2 regions of the Aeribacillus sp. FSL K6-1305 genome follow, and region 2 is predicted to be linked to the other one. Evidence: a T-box and tRNA genes for the amino acid it is inferred to sense, from the RefSeq annotation. Region 2 holds a T-box; the other holds one or more tRNA genes.
What was found. The T-box of region 2 lies ahead of tyrS (tyrosine--tRNA ligase). A T-box ahead of a tRNA ligase gene usually reads a tRNA of that ligase, here a tRNA-Tyr.
Positions count from the first base shown of each region.

Region 1 (9,555 bases), on a different contig from region 2:
TATAGGGGCTGACGCCTGCCCGGTGCTGGAAGGTTAAGGGGAGCGCTTAAGCTGTAGCTGAAGGTGCGAACCGAAGCCCCAGTAAACGGCGGCCGTAACTATAACGGTCCTAAGGTAGCGAAATTCCTTGTCGGGTAAGTTCCGACCCGCACGAAAGGCGTAACGATCTGGGCACTGTCTCAACGAGAGACTCGGTGAAATTATAGTACCTGTGAAGATGCAGGTTACCCGCGACAGGACGGAAAGACCCCGTGGAGCTTTACTGCAGCCTGATATTGAATGTGGGTACAGCTTGTACAGGATAGGTAGGAGCCAGAGACGCGTGAGCGCCAGCTTGCGCTGAGGCGACGGTGGGATACTACCCTGGCTGTACTGACATTCTAACCCGCGCCCCTGATCGGGGCGGGAGACAGTGTCAGGTGGGCAGTTTGACTGGGGCGGTCGCCTCCTAAAAGGTAACGGAGGCGCCCAAAGGTTCCCTCAGAATGGTTGGAAATCATTCGGAGAGTGCAAAGGCAGAAGGGAGCTTGACTGCGAGACCTACAAGTCGAGCAGGGACGAAAGTCGGGCTTAGTGATCCGGTGGTTCCGCATGGAAGGGCCATCGCTCAACGGATAAAAGCTACCCCGGGGATAACAGGCTGATCTCCCCCAAGAGTCCACATCGACGGGGAGGTTTGGCACCTCGATGTCGGCTCATCGCATCCTGGGGCTGTAGTCGGTCCCAAGGGTTGGGCTGTTCGCCCATTAAAGCGGTACGCGAGCTGGGTTCAGAACGTCGTGAGACAGTTCGGTCCCTATCCGTCGCGGGCGCAGGAAATTTGAGAGGAGCTGTCCTTAGTACGAGAGGACCGGGATGGACGCACCGCTGGTGTACCAGTTGTCCCGCCAGGGGCACCGCTGGGTAGCTATGTGCGGAAGGGATAAGCGCTGAAAGCATCTAAGCGTGAAGCCCCCCTCAAGATGAGATTTCCCATCGCGAAAAGCGAGTAAGATCCCTTGAAGATGACGAGGTAGATAGGTCCGAGGTGGAAGCGTGGTGACACGTGGAGCTGACGGATACTAATCGATCGAGGACTTAACCAAGAAAGAGCATCTATTCGTGAAAGAAACGTTATCTAGTTTTGAAAGAATGACATTCCGATGTCATTTGACAACAGGAAGGAAAACAGAAAAGGCTGCTTGGTGGCAATGGCGAAGAGGTCACACCCGTTCCCATCCCGAACACGGAAGTTAAGCTCTTCAGCGCCGATGGTAGTGAGGGTTTGTCCCTTGTGAGAGTAGGACGCTGCCAGGCTGCCTTTAAATTCTTTTTGAAAGCTGGGCTTATTGTAGAGAACCATACAAGAGTACATTCTTTTGAAATCATTTTGATATACTGATTGAGCTGTATGTGAACCAAAATATGGTTTATTAAAATATTCCGCAGTAGCTCAGTGGTAGAGCATTCGGCTGTTAACCGAACGGTCGCAGGTTCGAATCCTGCCTGCGGAGCCATGCTTCCATAGCTCAGTTGGTAGAGCACTTCCATGGTAAGGAAGAGGTCACCGGTTCGAGCCCGGTTGGAAGCTTTTCAAAAGCAAATCTTTTCTTGATTTCTATCTATGCCATGTGCTAAAATGTCGAATGTCGGTTGTCATTAAGTTATGAAAATGAAATGGCCCGTTGGTCAAGTGGTTAAGACACCGCCCTTTCACGGCGGTAACACGGGTTCGAATCCCGTACGGGTCACCATGGAGGATTAGCTCAGCTGGGAGAGCACTTGCCTTACAAGCAAGGGGTCGGCGGTTCGATCCCGTCATCCTCCACCATGTACTAAACAAGCTTTTCTTAAGCAAGTTTAATGAGGCTGGCATAACAATTTAAACAAAGGTAAAAACTGAGTGTGATTTAAAGTATTTATTGCGCCGGTGTAGCTCAATTGGTAGAGCAACTGACTTGTAATCAGTAGGTTGGGGGTTCGATTCCTCTCGCCGGCATTTTTTACAATCGGAGGGGTAGCGAAGTGGCTAAACGCGGCGGACTGTAAATCCGCTCCCTTAGGGTTCGGCGGTTCGAATCCGTCCCCCTCCACCATGCCGAAGAATGTTATGAAACATTGAAATCACATTAAACAACAAATTGTTGTATAAAGTGATTTTTTTATTGGTACAATATAATTAGTCAAGAGATGAATGGTGATATTGGGCTATAGCCAAGCGGTAAGGCAACGGACTTTGACTCCGTGATGCGCTGGTTCGAATCCAGCTAGCCCAGCCATTTATTATAAAAAGACAGTTCATGTCTGTTCTTTTTTTTGTAAAAATATTAGATAGAAAGTAAGATTTAACTAGATTTTACAAAGGGCGAAGCCTCGTCGAATAGGCGACGAGTTGTCCCGACGCATCTAACATCCTCGAAAAATCAGGAAGAGGAAGGGACATCTGACAAATGAAAAATGGATTAGAAGAAAAAAATTTTATGAGCCATTAGCTCAGTCGGTAGAGCAACGAGCAAGGCTTCATCGAATAGGCGACGAGTTGTCCCGACGTATCTAACATCCTCGAAAAGACCGGAAAAGGAAGGGACATCTGACAAATTTTAAAATGGATTAGAAGAAAAAAATTTTATGAGCCATTAGCTCAGTCGGTAGAGCATCTGACTTTTAATCAGAGGGTCGGAGGTTCGAATCCTCCATGGCTCACCATTTGTGCGGAAGTAGTTCAGTGGTAGAACACCACCTTGCCAAGGTGGGGGTCGCGGGTTCGAGTCCCGTCTTCCGCTTTTAAATTCAATAGGGAAAATTTTATAAAATGAGATGAACTTAATTCCTGACAAGAAATTGTCAGGATTTTTTATTTGAAATGTTACTAATTCTTCGATTATATCTAATCCTCGCTTTTGAATCTCAAAATAATGATATGTAGGAGCATTCTCCTTTTTAGTCCCATAACAGCCTTTTAAATTTGGATATACCATTGAAGGCGAATTGTATTTTTCCTTTTAGTATTGGTAATGCGGTTGTTCCGAAATGGAACCATGACCTAAATGATTTTTTGGTTGATTTTAAAAATTAGTCTCTTTTCCAGAAGATTGTTGCTGTAGAGGATGATTTGTGTAAAACATTTTGCATACAATGACTGCCCAGCAAAGGTTTTTACGGGTGTTGTGACGAAGTATATCGACAAACTTCTGTCTTGTTTCATTTTTTGAAATAGCACAGATCCGGATGAGGACGAATAAATTTCGACACCATTTATAAATTCAAACGGCTTAAAGGAGTTGTGATTCGATGCCTTTTATCAACGTAAAGCTGGCTAAAGGAAGAACCGCAGAACAGAAACAGCAGTTTACTGAGGCAATAACAAAAGCAGCAGCGCAAATACTAAACGTGAAAGAAGAATGGGTTACAGTAGTTTTCGATGAATATGAAAGAGATAATTGGGCTTCCGGTGGAACACTTCACTCGATAAAATTTGGGGAAGGTTTCGGGAAAATGGGAGCTGAATGAATATCCATCATCCTGTAATTCAAAGATAAAAAATGACCTCCCCAATTGGAAAAGGGGAGGTGAAGTTTTTTTATTTGCTAAAGTCGGTCAATATTTTCATCTTGGAGAAGCCCAGCTTTCATCGCATAATGTTCCATCACTTGTTGAAGCCACTCCTCTTCCTCCTGTGTAAATGGAGATGGCAATTTATTTTCAATAGTTTTAATTTCAGCTTCATCTAAATTCCCGATAGCACTAATTAATTCTTTTCCGATAAATTCTAATATTGTTTTCATATATTTTTCGACTAACGCTTCTACCTCAGGATCATCGACAGGTCTTCCTGCCAATCTTTTTGTTTCTTGGGATAATTGGATGTATTCTTTGTCAAGGGAGATCATTACCTCTTCAGGCTGATCAAAAAGCTTTTCAGCTACTTCTTTTGACGTATAATGTTCTAACCATTTGCGCTGTTCTTTTTCTGTTTGTATGCTCTGAATAAGACTCATTAAAACATTGCTATCCACTTCTTTTTCTTCTTCTAAAATCGTGAGAATTCGTTTAATGGCTTTGAGCACTTCTTCAATATGTTCCTTTCGTTCTTCAAGCGCTTCTTTTTGGAACTGTAAAGTTTCCTTTAAGTTTAAATCGAAGTTGGTTTCATTAATTAACTCTTTGATTTGTTCTAAACTGTATCCTAAAAATTTAAGACTGACTATTTTTTGAAGTGTCAATACATCATGAGCAGAGTATAATCGGTGTCCAGAACGAGGATTTTTTTTCGGTTTGAGCAGTCCAATTTGATCATAATAATGCAATGTTCGGATTGTTGTTCCCGTCTTTTTAGAAAATTCGCCAATCGTAAAGTAAGACTCTTCCTTCACTTTAACATCGCCCCCAAAACACTTATCTTTATAAACCTATTGTGATCATAATACCTAACGCGGCGTGAGGTGCAACCCCTCTGAAAAAATTTGTAATGTCATTTTTCATTATGACAAGTTGGACGTTTCTTTATAAAAAGCCCAGAAATGGGAATAAGAAAGGTTTTTGCTACAAAAGGAAAAAATTTTTCTTGCAGATGAAAACATAAGTTCCTAAAATTTGCTAGAATAGATTTATAAAAAAATGAAACCTTTGGGGAACGAATTCGTATCATGATGTACCCGCAACTGCGGAGGTAGAAAAATGGAAGAATTTATAAATAAAAAGATCAAACAAATTAAAAAAGGCGACCAAAATGCATTTGCAGAAGTTGTTGAATTATATAAAGATAAAATTTTTCAACTTTGTTATCGAATGCTGGGAAACGTCCATGAAGCTGAGGACATAGCACAGGAAGCATTTATAAGAGTGTATATGAACATCCATTCATTTGATATGAACAAAAAATTTTCTACATGGATTTATCGGATTGCAACCAATTTATCGATTGATCGTATTCGGAAAAAGAAGCCGGACTATTATTTAGATGCAGAAGTTGCGGGGACTGATGGCTTAACAATGTACTCCCAAGTATCATCTGATATTGCAATGCCTGAAAAAGAAGTTGAAGCAATTGAACTGCAAGAAACGATTCAAAAAGAAATTTTAAAACTGCCGGATAAATATCGATCAGTCATCGTATTGAGATATATTGAGGAGCTATCCTTGCAAGAAATCGCAGAGATATTGGAACTTCCAGTCGGAACAGTTAAAACAAGAATACACCGGGGACGGGAGGCTTTACGCAAACAATTAAGGCATTTGTGATTGGGGTGAGTAAGATGAAATGTCCTAAGCATGTAGTGGAGATGATCCATAAGTATTTGGACGGGGATTTGCATGAGGATGAAGGCCGTGAGTTAAAAAAACACTTGCAATCTTGTGAGGATTGTAAAGCACATTATCAAGAATTGGAAAAAGCTGTAGCGTTTGTCAAGAGTATCTCACATGTTGAAGCACCGACAGATTTTACGCAAAAGGTGTTAGAAAAATTGCCGAAAGAAAAGCGTACGGTCTCAACTAGACGCTGGTTCCGAAATCATCCTTTCTTTTCAGCCGCTGCACTATTTGTTATTCTAATGACTGGAAGTTTATTTGCTTCTTATGAAGAAAGCCAATTCAGCGTAACAAAGTATGATAATTTGGTTGTTGACAACCGTACTGTTATTGTGCCTGAAGGAGAAACGGTGAAAGGTGATATTACTGTTAAAAACGGTGATATTAAAATAGAAGGAAAAGTTGAAGGAAATGTAACGGTGATTAACGGAGACCAATATTTGGCTTCTGCCGGTCAAGTTACCGGAGAGGTTGAGGAAATAAACGAATTGTTTGAGTGGCTGTGGTATGAAGTAAAATCGACTCTGTCAGAGGTTTTTAAACAATAGGCCATCTTTAGTAGGATGGTCTATTTTTATGTTTAAGTGCATTTAGGAAAAGTTATGATATAATAAAGTGGAATTTTGATTAGAGAGATTTTCAAACCTAGAAGTTTGATTAGAATAGATCAATCGCGATTTGATGAACTATTGGAGGAAAACAATATGACCTTAGGGGATTTTTCTCTTTTGCATTACCTCATAGATGTCATTGATATTCTCCTCGTTTGGTTCGTTATCTATAAATTGATTATGGTGATTCGTGGAACGAAAGCTGTTCAGCTTTTAAAAGGAATTATCGTAATCATTATCGTTAGAGTGTTAAGCCAATATTTAGGCTTGAATACTTTGCAATGGTTAATGGACCAAGTGTTGATTTGGGGTTTTTTGGCTATCATCATTATTTTCCAGCCGGAGTTTCGCAGAGCCCTTGAGCAATTAGGAAGGGGGCGTCTATTTGCAAGGGCAGCTAGCCAGGAAGATGATGGGCAAACAAACATGACCGAAGCAATAGCAAAAGCTGTTGAGTATATGGCGAAAAGGAGAATCGGTGCTCTCATTTCGATTGAACGAAAAATAGGAATGGAGGATTATGTTGAGACCGGTATACCGCTAAATGCCCATATTTCTGCTGAACTATTAATTAATATTTTTATCCCCAATACCCCTTTACATGATGGTGCAGTTATTATACAAAAAGATCAAGTGTCCGCTGCTGCCTGTTATTTGCCGCTTTCCGAAAGCCCATTTATATCGAAGGAGCTGGGCACACGCCATCGTGCTGCAGTGGGAATTAGTGAAGTAACCGATAGTATAACTATCATTGTTTCTGAAGAAACAGGCGGTATATCGATTGCCAAGGATGGTGAGCTGCATAGACATTTAACTCCAGAAACGTTAAAGGAGATGCTCTTGGCTGAGTTTAACCGTACGAAAGCTGCTTCCTCTAGCCGCTGGCAATGGAGGGTGAAAAAGAATGGATAAATTAATGAATAGCAACTGGTTTATGCGCATCATTGCATTGTTGCTAGCGCTCATGCTATATGCTTCAGTGAATATAGAATCGCCTGCTTCGAATAATGAAGAAAAATACAATATATTTCAGTCGCCATCCACAACCGAAACAGCTACAATTACAGATGTGCCCGTAAACGTATACTATGACGACCGTGCATTTGTTGTCACCGGTATTCCCCAAACCGTCACCGTTACGATTGAAGGGCCCAAAAGTATTGTCACTACGACAAAACAAGTCAAGGACTTTGAAATTTTTGCAGATTTAACGGATTTATCAGTTGGCACGCACAGTGTCCGTTTGAAACATAAAAACTTGTCTGACCAATTGGAGGTTGACATTGATCCGGCTGTCATTACAGTAGGTATTCATGAAAAGGTATCTGAAAATTTTCCGGTTGAAGTGGATGTTATTAATAAAAACAAAATGAAGGAAGGCTACATTGCGGAGCGTCCGATTGTTAAACCGGACAGTGTAAAAATTACAGGCGCAAAAGAGCATATTGATGCTGTAGCTGTTGTGAAAGCAACAGTAAGTTTGGAAGGTGCTGATGGAACAGTTGTACAGAAGTCAAAAGTGGCAGTATACGATGCAAATGGGAACATCCTGCCTGTTACAATCGAACCGTCAGCGGTTACCGTAACAGTGCCGGTAGAAAGCCCAACGAAATCGAAATCTGTACCCTTAAAAATCAAAACAACAGGAAAGCTTTCTGATGGACTGAGCATATCATCGATTCAATCGATCCCTAGCCAAGTGACAATTTATGGTCCAAAGGATGTGCTAGAGCAAATAGAGTCTATTGATGATGTATCTGTCGACTTAAGCAAAATCAAAGAAAATGCGACAGTTGAAGCTGATGTTCCGGCTCCGGATGGAGTGACAAACGTTGTCCCGAATAAAGTTCAAATTAAAATAGATATTGAAAAACGAGAAGAAAAGACGTTTAAACAGGTGCCGATCAAAGTCATCGGTTTAGGAAACAATCAGGAAATTGAATTTATTGATCCGGATACAGGAAAGCTGGATGTTGTTTTGCGAGGAAAAGACAGTGTTTTGAAAAACGTAAAAGAATCTGATATCGAATTGTATGTGAATGTTGCAGGGTTAGATGAAGGAGAACATGAAGTAAATGTGGAGGCCAAAAACCGTTACAACCTCTCGACAGTTTTATCGAGTGAAAAAGTGAAGATTCGCTTATCCAATAAAGAAAACTCGTTGGAAGAAGCAGATAATGAAAGAAGAAATCAAATAGAAGAAAATAACGATTCAGTTGAACCATCTGAACAGAAAAAGTCTGCTGAAGAAGCTTCAAATTAAGTGATATTTTTTAAAAGGAGCGATGATTCATGGGAAAATATTTCGGTACAGACGGAGTAAGAGGAGTTGCCAACAGTGAACTCACTCCTGAATTGGCGTTTAAAATAGGACGCTTTGGCGGGTACGTGTTAACAAAAGATAAAAATAGACCAAAAGTGTTGATTGGCCGGGATACCCGCATTTCAGGTCATATGCTTGAGGGTGCTTTAGTTGCCGGGCTTCTTTCCATTGGCGCCGAGGTAATGAGGCTTGGAGTCATTAGCACACCAGGTGTTGCTTATTTGACAAAGGCATTAGGAGCCGAAGCAGGCATCATGATCTCCGCTTCGCATAATCCTGTTCAAGATAACGGAATAAAATTTTTTGGCCCTGATGGTTTTAAGCTTTCCGATGAACAAGAAGAAGAAATTGAAGCGCTGCTCGATCAAGAAGAAGATAACCTTCCTAGACCGACCGGCTCTGATCTGGGGCAAGTGAGTGATTATTTTGAAGGCGTACAAAAATACTTGCAATATTTAAAACAGACGGTTGACGAAGAGTTCACTGGTTTACATATCGCTTTGGACTGTGCGCACGGAGCCACATCATCACTAGCTACACATCTTTTTGCCGACTTGGATGCAGATGTTTCGACAATCGGTGCATCTCCAAATGGTCTGAATATTAACGATGGGGTTGGGTCTACTCATCCAGAAACGTTAGCGGAATTTGTGAAAGAAAAAGAAGCAGATATAGGTTTAGCGTTTGACGGTGATGGGGACCGTTTGATTGCCATTGATGAGAACGGAAAAATTGTTGATGGGGATCAAATTATGTTTATTTGCGCCAAATATTTAAAAGAGCAGGGAATGCTGAACGGGGACACTGTTGTATCGACAGTTATGAGCAACCTAGGCTTTTATAAAGCTTTGGAGGCAAATGGACTAAAAAGCGTTCAAACCGCTGTCGGCGATCGCTATGTTGTCGAAGCGATGAAGAAAAACAACTACAATTTAGGTGGAGAGCAATCCGGACATATTATTTTTCTTGACTACAATACGACGGGCGACGGTCTTTTAACAGCGATTCAGCTTGTCAACATAATGAAGACAAAAGGCAAAAAGCTCTCTGAACTTGCGAGTGAAATGAAAAAATTCCCGCAGCTTTTGATCAATGTAAAGGTGCAGGACAAGCAGGCTGTCATGGAAAATGAAAAAGTAAAAGCTGTTATAGAAGAAGTAGAAAAAGAAATGAACGGAAATGGAAGAATTCTCGTACGTCCTTCCGGAACAGAACCGCTCGTTCGTGTAATGGCCGAAGCGCCGACGGAAGATGAATGCCAGCGGTACGTGAAAAAAATTGTGGAAGTTATCAAAGCGGAAATGGGCGTTGAATGATGAAGAGACGGGGCTG
Region 1 covers NZ_JBBOQV010000002.1:833,056-842,610, forward strand. The annotation lists rRNA gene NST97_RS13915 (23S ribosomal RNA) at 1-1,085, shown strand, start outside; rRNA gene rrf (5S ribosomal RNA) at 1,181-1,296, shown strand; tRNA gene NST97_RS13925 (tRNA-Asn) at 1,422-1,496, shown strand; tRNA gene NST97_RS13930 (tRNA-Thr) at 1,498-1,570, shown strand; tRNA gene NST97_RS13935 (tRNA-Glu) at 1,659-1,733, shown strand; tRNA gene NST97_RS13940 (tRNA-Val) at 1,735-1,810, shown strand; tRNA gene NST97_RS13945 (tRNA-Thr) at 1,906-1,978, shown strand; tRNA gene NST97_RS13950 (tRNA-Tyr) at 1,991-2,075, shown strand; tRNA gene NST97_RS13955 (tRNA-Gln) at 2,184-2,258, shown strand; tRNA gene NST97_RS13960 (tRNA-Lys) at 2,610-2,685, shown strand; tRNA gene NST97_RS13965 (tRNA-Gly) at 2,691-2,762, shown strand; gene NST97_RS13970 (tautomerase family protein) at 3,271-3,489, shown strand; gene NST97_RS13975 (MerR family transcriptional regulator) at 3,567-4,352, opposite strand; gene sigW (RNA polymerase sigma factor SigW) at 4,657-5,220, shown strand; gene NST97_RS13985 (anti-sigma factor family protein) at 5,235-5,837, shown strand; gene cdaA (diadenylate cyclase CdaA) at 5,994-6,812, shown strand; gene NST97_RS13995 (CdaR family protein) at 6,805-8,163, shown strand; gene glmM (phosphoglucosamine mutase) at 8,193-9,539, shown strand.
Region 1: it has a tRNA-Tyr gene. The T-box ahead of tyrS (tyrosine--tRNA ligase) is inferred to sense a tRNA for this amino acid. The anticodon was not compared.

Region 2 (9,555 bases):
TCATGAAGGGAACGGTAATTCCAGTCTTGGATAATCGGATCCAGTCCCTTGCACAGCGAGGAGACCGTCGACTTGGAAAACGAAGTGCCGCATAATTCCTCCGTGATTTGAGTGATTTTTCGGGTAGACACCCCGTTTACCACCATTTCCATTAGTGCCAGTACCAGTGCTTGTTCGCTCCGTTGATACCGTTAGAACAGTTCCGTAGAGAACTCCCCATCTCTTGTCCGTGGAACGCGCAAGGTCAACCGTCCCACCCGGGTCGTCAGCTGGTGTGGATACGAACCGTTTCGATAGCCTTTTCGTTCTTCCGTTCGTTCATAACGGCGAGCTCCCAGCTGTTCTTCTACTTGCGCCTCGAGGATTTGATTGAGGACTTGTTCCAATAGCTTAGCTAATCCTTCATCTCTGGTGAATAACCCGTGCAAAAGTTCATCATTTAGGGTAATATGATATTGAGCCATGGTTGCATTCCTCCTTATGTTTAGTGTTTTTGGTCCACTGTTTATACTACCAAAGGGGAAGCAACATGGCTCTTTTTCTATTTCCCTTTTTACACAATTATATGGACTTAACTCCCCAAAAGTTTTTTATAAATTCTATCAGGAACTATTTAAAATCATTAGCATTGCATAAATATAGTTAGAATTTTCTGTTAATTAATTTTTGTGAATTTGTGCCAAAAAGACAAAACCTAAAGAAAGGTGGCACTGCCCATTTGGTAAATATATACAGTTAAACCAGAGCGACAACGACAAAAGGGAGATTATGGACTGGCTCGCCCATCAAATTTTCGCAACCAAACATAAGCTGGTTTCCACAGAGCTCTCTTTAACCAACGAGTAATTCGAAGTAGGGATTTCTTACTTTTCATCTCCAATTGAATGAGAACATGTAAGCAATACGTGATAAGGGCTAAGAAAATTTGATTTTGAATAGCTGTTTCACTCATTCCATAAAAGTGCTTAATTTCTACGTGTTGCTTGAGCCATTTGAAAAAGAGTTCAATAGCCCAGCGAGATCGGTAAATATCACTTATCTCTTCTGGTTTTAAATCAAATCGGTTGGTGATGAAACGAAGTAAGTTCCCTTTTGTGTCCATAACTTCTAGTAGACGATAGACATTTTCAGTACGATTTTGTGTGGTACCAATGTAGACCATTTTATCGGATAGAACGTGACAATCATCAGGAAGTGAAAATGTATAGACTTCACGAATGACTGCGTTTTTCTTCAGTCTTGAAACGAAGAAATAGCCATCATCTGTCATCCGGTCAAAACGTTCATAGTCCACATAACCGCGGTCAAACACATACATGGCTTCTTGATCATCCACTAGGACTTCGAGTTGATTTCGGTCATGTTCTTTTGCTGTCGTAATCACTGCTTTTTCAGGATAGACGGTGTCTTTATCCATGAAAACGAGCCGTAAGTGTAGCTTTACACCAGCTTTTGTTTTACGGAATTTTGCCCATTTATAATGGGTCAAATTCAACGGGAGTGTACTTGAATCAATGATTTTCAGTGGCATATTCTTTCCGTTTTGATAATGGTGCCGTTGAATTTTCCAAACAAGATCCAAGAACAAATTTGCAAGAATTAGTGGGTGGATCTGATTGTTTTTTCGGGATAGCTGAGAGGCACTTATCGATTCAAATCCGAGTGCTTTTTGAAGATCTTCGTCTACAAGTGCATCACTCATTTCCTCTAAGCTCGTAAATTCGAGCAGCTGGGCTACCAATAAAAGTTTAATATAGGCTTCTGTTGTCAGCTTTTTTGTGTAATAGTCCTGTTTCAATTCTTTGACTTGTTCGCTAAGTTTTTGAATATTTATGGGTGAAACCCATTTACCAAATGATGAAATTAGTGTATTCTTGTCCATAATGGTTATCCTTTACGATTGGATTTGGACAGGAACCACCTGTACTTCCATTGTAAAGGATTTTTTTGTTTCGAAATCAATAAAAAATTGAACATTCTTAGTATTTTGAATCATCAGATTTAATTAGTGCAATGCTAGTGATACTTTATAAAAGCTAGATTTAGGTACATTTTTTGACATACAAAATTCTGTATTTTTCGACAAATTTCGCTTCTTTTGTACGAAAAAACCCCCCTTCAATGAATAAATTAATCCATTCAATTGAAGGGGGAATGCTTTTGACCTATTTAATAGAATACGGGTATGAGCGGTGGTCGTTTAGAATCACTCGCCCGTATATTTTCCAATTGATTTTAATAGGCCCCTAAAGTGTGAGCAGAGGCTTATGATTATTTGAAATGAATTAAGAAATATTTCTTTTTGCCCCGGCGGATCACAGCAAATTGACCTTCGATGGTGTCTTTTTCAGACACAATATAATCAAGCTCCTGCACCCGTTCGCCGTTAATGTAAATCGCACCGTTTCCGATGTCTTCTCTTGCCTGCCGTTTCGATGGAGAAATTTTCGCCTGAACCAATAAATCGACTAATCCGATTTCATTTTCGGTCGTTTCATACGAAGGCACATCTTTAAAGCCTTGTTTTATTTCTTCTGCTGTTAAAGCTTTTATATTGCCGCTGAACAGCGCTTCGGAAATTTTGACTGCCTGTTTGAGTGCTTCTTCGCCATGGACAAGTTTTGTCACTTCTTCCGCTAACGCTTTTTGCGCAGACCGTTTTTCAGGAGCATTTTTCACTTCTTCTGCCAATTGTTCAATTTCTTCTTTTGATAAGAAAGTAAAATATTTTAAATATTTGATGACATCCCGGTCATCGGTATTGATCCAAAATTGATAAAATTCGTAAGGCGATGTTTTTTCTTTATCGAGCCAGATGGCTCCTCCTTCCGTTTTGCCGAATTTTGTGCCGTCGGCTTTCGTGACGAGCTGGAGTGTAAGACCGTATGCTTTCGCATTTTCTTCCGTTTTTCGAATTAGTTCAAGTCCTGACGTAATATTTCCCCATTGGTCGCTTCCGCCGATTTGCAAGCGGCAATCATAGGTTTGGTACAGCTTTAAAAAATCGTACGATTGCAAAATCATGTAGCTGAATTCCGTAAAGGAAATGCCCGTTTCAATTCTTGACTGCACGGTTTCTTTCGCCAGCATATGGTTTATGCCAAAGCTTTTGCCGATATCGCGCAAAAATGTGATGACATCCAATGGCCCGATCCAATCGTAGTTGTTGGCCAAAATGGCCGGATTCCCTTCTTTTTCAAAATCCAAAAAGCGGGAAAGCTGTTCCTTAATGCGTTCTGACCACTGCTTCACCGTTTCTTTTTCATTTAATGTTCTTTCCTGTTTTTTTCCGCTTGGATCGCCGATCAAGCCTGTTGCGCCGCCAACAAGAGCAATCGGTTGATGACCTGCCTCTTGAAATCTTTTTAACGTTAAAATCGGCAGCAAATGCCCGATATGAAGGCTGTCTGCCGTCGGGTCAAAACCGCAGTACAGCTTCACCTGTTCCTCTGACAACAATTTATCTAATCCTTCTTCATCCGTTACTTGATTAATGAGTCCGCGATATTTTAAATCTTCTAGCAAAGCATTCATCAAACCCACTCCTTTTCAAATTTTATCCAAATAAAAAACGCCCCTTCATGAAGGGACGTATAATTACGCGGTACCACCCTGCTTAAGAACATTTGCATGTTCTTCACTCATTCTGATAACGGCTAAAAACCGTCCTTTGCTACTTCACTTTCACAAAGAATGCTCATGGAGGTAATTCACAAAGCATTTATGTGCTGATTCGCACCGGCCATCAGCTCTCTGAAACAGGGAAATGCCTGCTACTTTCTCCAATCAACGCTCAAGTATTTTTTTCATTAATAAACATTTTTAGCATAATTGACATCCTTTGTCAACTAAGATTAGAACAGAGGGCGTCAACCGGAGAAAAAAATATGCTATAATAAACTAGATTTTGTAGAGGGATGATGAAAAATGGAGAAATGGTACGAATTTTTTAGGAAGGTAAGCTCCTTTTATCATAAGCACCAGCAAAAAATGGTCATTGCCTATAACGTAACATGGAACTTATTTCTTTTACTATTGGTTATCGGTTTAATAGGCTTCTCCTTTATCGGAGGATTAGGAGCTGGTTATTTTGCATCGCTTGTAAAAGATGAGCCGATCCGTTCCGAAAAAGAATTGGAAAAAGACATTTACGATTATTCTGAAACAACGAAAGTGTACTTTGCAGACAATGTCTATTTAGGGAAAATTCGCACAGATCTTGAACGTGAAAAAATCAAAATTGATCAAATTTCCGAGCATTTAAAACATGCAATTGTTGCAGTGGAGGACGAATATTTTTACGAGCATAAAGGGATTGTCCCAAAGGCGATCATGCGGGCGATTTTCCAGGAGTTCTCAAACTCTCCTGTCAGAACCGGCGGAAGCACCCTCACACAGCAATTAATTAAAAACCAAATATTGACCAACGAAGTGTCATTTGAAAGAAAAGCAAAAGAAATCCTGCTAGCATTGAGATTAGAAAAATATTTTACGAAAGATCAAATATTAGAAGCCTATTTAAATGTATCATCATTTGGACGAAACAGCTCCGGAAGAAACATTGCAGGCGTGCAGGCTGCAGCGCAGGGGATTTTTGGCATAGATGCGAAAGACTTATCGATACCGCAGGCAGCTTTTATCGCTGGTCTCCCTCAAAATCCTTTTGCTTATACCCCGTTCACAAAGGACGGAGAAGTAAAAGAAGATTTACAGCCTGGTATAAACCGAATGAAAACCGTCCTAAGAAAAATGTTTGCAGAAGGATATATTACAAAAAAAGAATATGAAGAAGCACTTAAGTTTGATTTAAAGGCTCATTTAGCCAAAAAGAAAAAACCTGATATTGAGCAATATCCTTGGATTATATACGAAGTTGAAAAAAGAGTGAAGGATATACTGGCTGAGCAGCTGGCGAAAAAAGACGGTCACAAGCTGGAGGATCTCCGAAAAAATAATAAAGAGCTGTTTAATCGATACATGGCGCTGGCCGATCAAGACATGAGACAAAACGGCTACAACATTCATACGACCATTAACAAGAAAATTTATGACAAAATGCAAGAGGTTGTCAAAAACTACGAGTATTACGGAAGTCCAAAGCTTGAAAAGAAAAAAGATCCTGAAACAGGCAAGACCGTAACCATCGAGGAACCGGTTGAAGTCGGCGCTGTTTTAATCGAAAACAAAACTGGAAAAATTATCTCCTTTGTTGGCGGCCGTGATCATAACAGGGAGCAGACAAACCATGCTACAAGAGCATTAAGACCAAACGGTTCAACAATGAAACCGCTCGCTGTCTATGCACCCGCGATGGAAATGGGCATCGTCCAGCCGGGAACTGTTGTGGCAGATCTTCCATTTTCAATCGGGAAATATCAGCCGAAAAACTATGGAGGCGGCTATCACGGATTAACAAGTATTCGAACAGCATTGAAACATTCATATAACATTCCGGCGGTAAAAACCTATGCAAAAATTATTTCGCAAAATCCGGTATCCTATTTAGAAAAAATGGGATTTAGTTCACTTGCTCAAGAAGATTACAGTTCATTCTCCCTCGCTCTTGGGGCAATGACTTACGGAGTAACCGTGGAGGAAAACGTAAACGCCTTCGCAACATTTGCCAATAACGGTGAATTTGTCGACGCCTACATGATTGAAAAAATTGAAACACAAGACGGAAAAGTTATATATCAACATAACAGCAAGAAAGAGAAGGTCTTTTCCCCTCAAACAGCCTATTTAATGATTGATATGATGCGGGATGTCATTCAAAGCGGAACGGCTTCCTCTTTAAAAAGGTATCTATCATTTCAATCTGATTGGGCTGGAAAAACAGGAACTGGGCAGGATTATCGGGATGCATGGTTTGTTGCTGTAAATCCTAATGTATCCTTCGGCACATGGATCGGTTATGACACGCCGAAAAGGCTGGAAACGACCTACAAAGGTTTGACCTACAGCAATAGAAATATATTGCTTTGGGCAAAATTAATAAACGCCGCATACAGCGTCAAACCTGACTTAATAGATCCTAACACTTCCTTTAAAATGCCTAAAGGAATTGTTTCAAGATCGTATTGCGCCCTCTCTGGGGATCTGCCTTCTGAATTATGCAAGAAAGCTGGACTCGTTCAAACTGACTTGTATAACGCTAAATTTCTGCCGAATAAAGTGGATAAAAGCTTGGCGTACGGCAAATTTGTTTTAGTAGACAACGTAGCCTATCAAGTGCCGGCAAATGCACCGGCTGAATTCGTCCAGGAAGGGCCTCTGCTGAAAAAAGAAGTATTGAATAATCTTGGGATTTCAGACGTGTCCCAATTGACTAAACTTCTTCCTAGCGGAGTTAATTTAGAGGCTTTGACGTTGACCGGCAATAGGGTTCTTCAGGATAATGGCAAAGCTCCTTCTAAAGTGCCCGCTGTAAAGCTTAGCGGAACAACATTATCCTGGAGCAAAAGCGGTGAATATGATGTTATCGGGTACAGAGTTTATGCAGCTCCATCTAATTCAAATAGTTTCAAAAAAATTGCCAGCATACCTGCAAAAAATAACTTAAGCATCTCAGTCGGAAAATCTCCTGCCTCCTATTACGTCGTTGCAGTTGATGTGGCAGGAAAAGCGTCTCCTCCTTCAGCCATTGTAAAAACGGAGCAATCTGGAAAAACAGAGCCGCAGCAAAAACCGAAGCAGACGGCAAATGCAAGACAATAGGCGAATGGAAAAGATGCATTAAACGATCAATAAAGTAGACGAAACAGAAAAAACAGCCCAGCAAAACTTGCTTTCACCCAATAAATATTTTAAAAAGGACCGCACGTGGTCCTTTTTATCTTTTACTGGCTAGTGTGACGGCAGCTTTTTTAAGAAAACATAGCTTACTTTATTGTATCGCATTTTTTCTTCATAGAAGCGGTGTGCGTCAACGCGCTGCAAGCCGGAAGATAAAGAAACAATATTATAGCCATTTTCTACAGCATATTGATGAACATACGTTAAAAGCTTTTCACCGTATCCTTTTGATCGTTCTTCAGGCAATGTCACTAAATCACAAACCCAAATGAAACGCCCGTAGTATAAAGTGATCATTGGCATAAATCCGGTGATGGCAACCATTTTATTATGATGGTAAAGAGCAACTAATTGATATCCTTCCTTTTGTTTAGCTTCAAGCACCAATTCAAGAAATGATTGTTCATCAAGATGAGTCCGCAAATGTTTCATCACTGAAAATCCTTCTAAAATTTCCTCTTTCGTTCGCAATTCTTTCAATAAAAGGGATGATTCCATAAGCTTCTCTCCTATTTCCATTTTTAGCGTTTATTTTATCAATCTATTATTAATGCCAATAACAAAGCCGCAAGCCTATTTACTAGACTTACGGCTTCTATTATTTTTAATCTTCCAACGTCGACAAGTCACCTGTTGGCAAGTTAAGCTCCCATGCTTTCAACACGCGGCGCATAATTTTCCCGCTTCGAGTTTTCGGCAGTTTTTCGCAAAATTCTATTTCCCGTGGCGCTGCATGTGCTGCCAGCCCTTTTTTAACAAACTGGCGAATATCCTCTTTCAAATCTTCTGATGCTTCATAGCCGCTGCGCAATGCAACGAACGCTTTAATAATTTCTCCTCGAACAGGGTCCGGCTTGCCGATAACTCCAGCTTCCGCTACGGCAGGATGTTCAACAAGCTTGCTTTCTACTTCGAACGGTCCGACCCGTTCGCCGGAAGTCATAATGACGTCATCAACCCGTCCCTGGAACCAAAAATATCCATCTTCATCCATATAAGCGGAGTCTCCAGATACATACCAGTCGCCGATAAAATAAGATTCATATTTTTCAGGATTATTCCAAATTGCTTGCATCATGGAAGGCCAGCCTTTTTTAATTGCTAGATTCCCCATTCGGTTTGGAGGCAATTCATTTCCATGATCGTCAATAATTGCTGCTTTTACGCCGGGGATCGGCTTGCCCATTGATCCAGGCCGGATATCCATACACGGATAGTTGCAAATAAGATGCCCGCCTGTTTCCGTCATCCACCAAGTATCATGAATGCGCTTATTAAATACTTTCATTCCCCAGCGAATAACTTCAGGATTTAAAGGTTCTCCGACACTTAAAATATGGCGCAGAGAGCTTAAATTATATTTTTTCACCAATTCGTCTCCTGCACTCATCAGCATCCGAAACGCTGTTGGAGCGCTGTACCAGACAGTGACACCGTATTTTTCGATTGTTTCATACCAATAATCAGGGCTGAATCTGCCTCCAACAATAACATTTGTAACACCTAGGAGCCACGGACCAAAAATACCATAAACTGTTCCGGTCACCCATCCAGGGTCTGCCGTACACCAATAAATATCTTCTTCCTTCAAGTCAAGAACCCATTTTGCTGTTTGATAATGCTGAATCATCGCATTATGGACATGGAGAACGCCTTTCGGTTTTCCTGTTGATCCGGAAGTATAATGCAAAAGAAGTCCGTCTCTCCGATCCACCCATTCAATTTCCAAATCTTTGCTTGCATTTTCAAAATGAGCAAAGAAATCGATTATTTTTCCTTCTTCTTTTACATCTTCTCCAACAACCACCACATGTTTGAGCGCAGGCAATTCATCAATTGGAACTCTTGGCAGCAGCTCTTTTGTTGTTACAATCACTTTTGCTTCACTATCTTCCAAACGATCCTTTACCGCGCTCTCCATAAACGCTTCAAATAAAGGACCTACAATAGCTCCCAGTTTAATTGCGCCCAAAATGACAAAATAAAGCTCTGGACTTCTAGGCATAAATACGAAAACCCGATCACCTTTTTGAAGGTCGGTATGCTGTTTTAAAACATTCGCAGCTTTATTGGAGAGCTCTTTCATCTCTTCAAACGTATACTTTTCGTCACGATTCGCATCGCGATAATAAAGTGCGACTTTATTTTTTTTGGGCCCATCTGCATGACGGTCAATCGCCTCATAAGCCGCATTGATTTTCCCAGTTTTACTCCATGAAAAATTCTCCTCTACTTCTTTCCAGTCAAAGCTCGCATATGCTTCCTCATAGTTTGCTAAGTTGTAGTTCCCTTTTATTGCTGGTAGCGCTTCCACTTTCATCGAAGTACCCCCCTAAAAATTAGTATATTTGTTTATCATTATATAACTTTTTATTCCATTTCGCAATTTTGTAAAAATTTTTTACAAAACAAATCCGATTATGTTCGACAATTCCTGTATAATATGAATAGGTTATTAGATTGGTAGGCGGTGTAATGAATGGAACATAAAAAAACATATCATGCCAAAGAAATTGAAACTCCAAATGGAACGGTGATTGTCGAAGGGCCAATTCCCCCCGATAAACTGGCAGGCTATAAATTTCATGAGGATTTAACAGCTTTCCGTCCTGCACCAAGGCAGCACAAAGCGCTTGTAGAAATTGCCAAGCTTCCTGAAGGACGGATTATTATTGCCAGAAAAGACGAAACAATCATCGGGTACGTTACATTTTTATACCCTGATCCTCTAGAACGATGGTCTGAAGGAAAGATGGAAAA
Region 2 covers NZ_JBBOQV010000001.1:1,729,803-1,739,357, forward strand. The annotation lists partial or broken gene NST97_RS08335 (IS256 family transposase) at 1-464, opposite strand, end outside; gene NST97_RS08340 (IS4 family transposase) at 767-1,882, opposite strand; gene tyrS (tyrosine--tRNA ligase) at 2,272-3,534, opposite strand; T-box leader at 3,583-3,799, opposite strand; gene NST97_RS08350 (transglycosylase domain-containing protein) at 3,928-6,717, shown strand; gene NST97_RS08355 (GNAT family N-acetyltransferase) at 6,847-7,293, opposite strand; gene acsA (acetate--CoA ligase) at 7,400-9,115, opposite strand; gene NST97_RS08365 (GNAT family N-acetyltransferase) at 9,275-9,555, shown strand, end outside.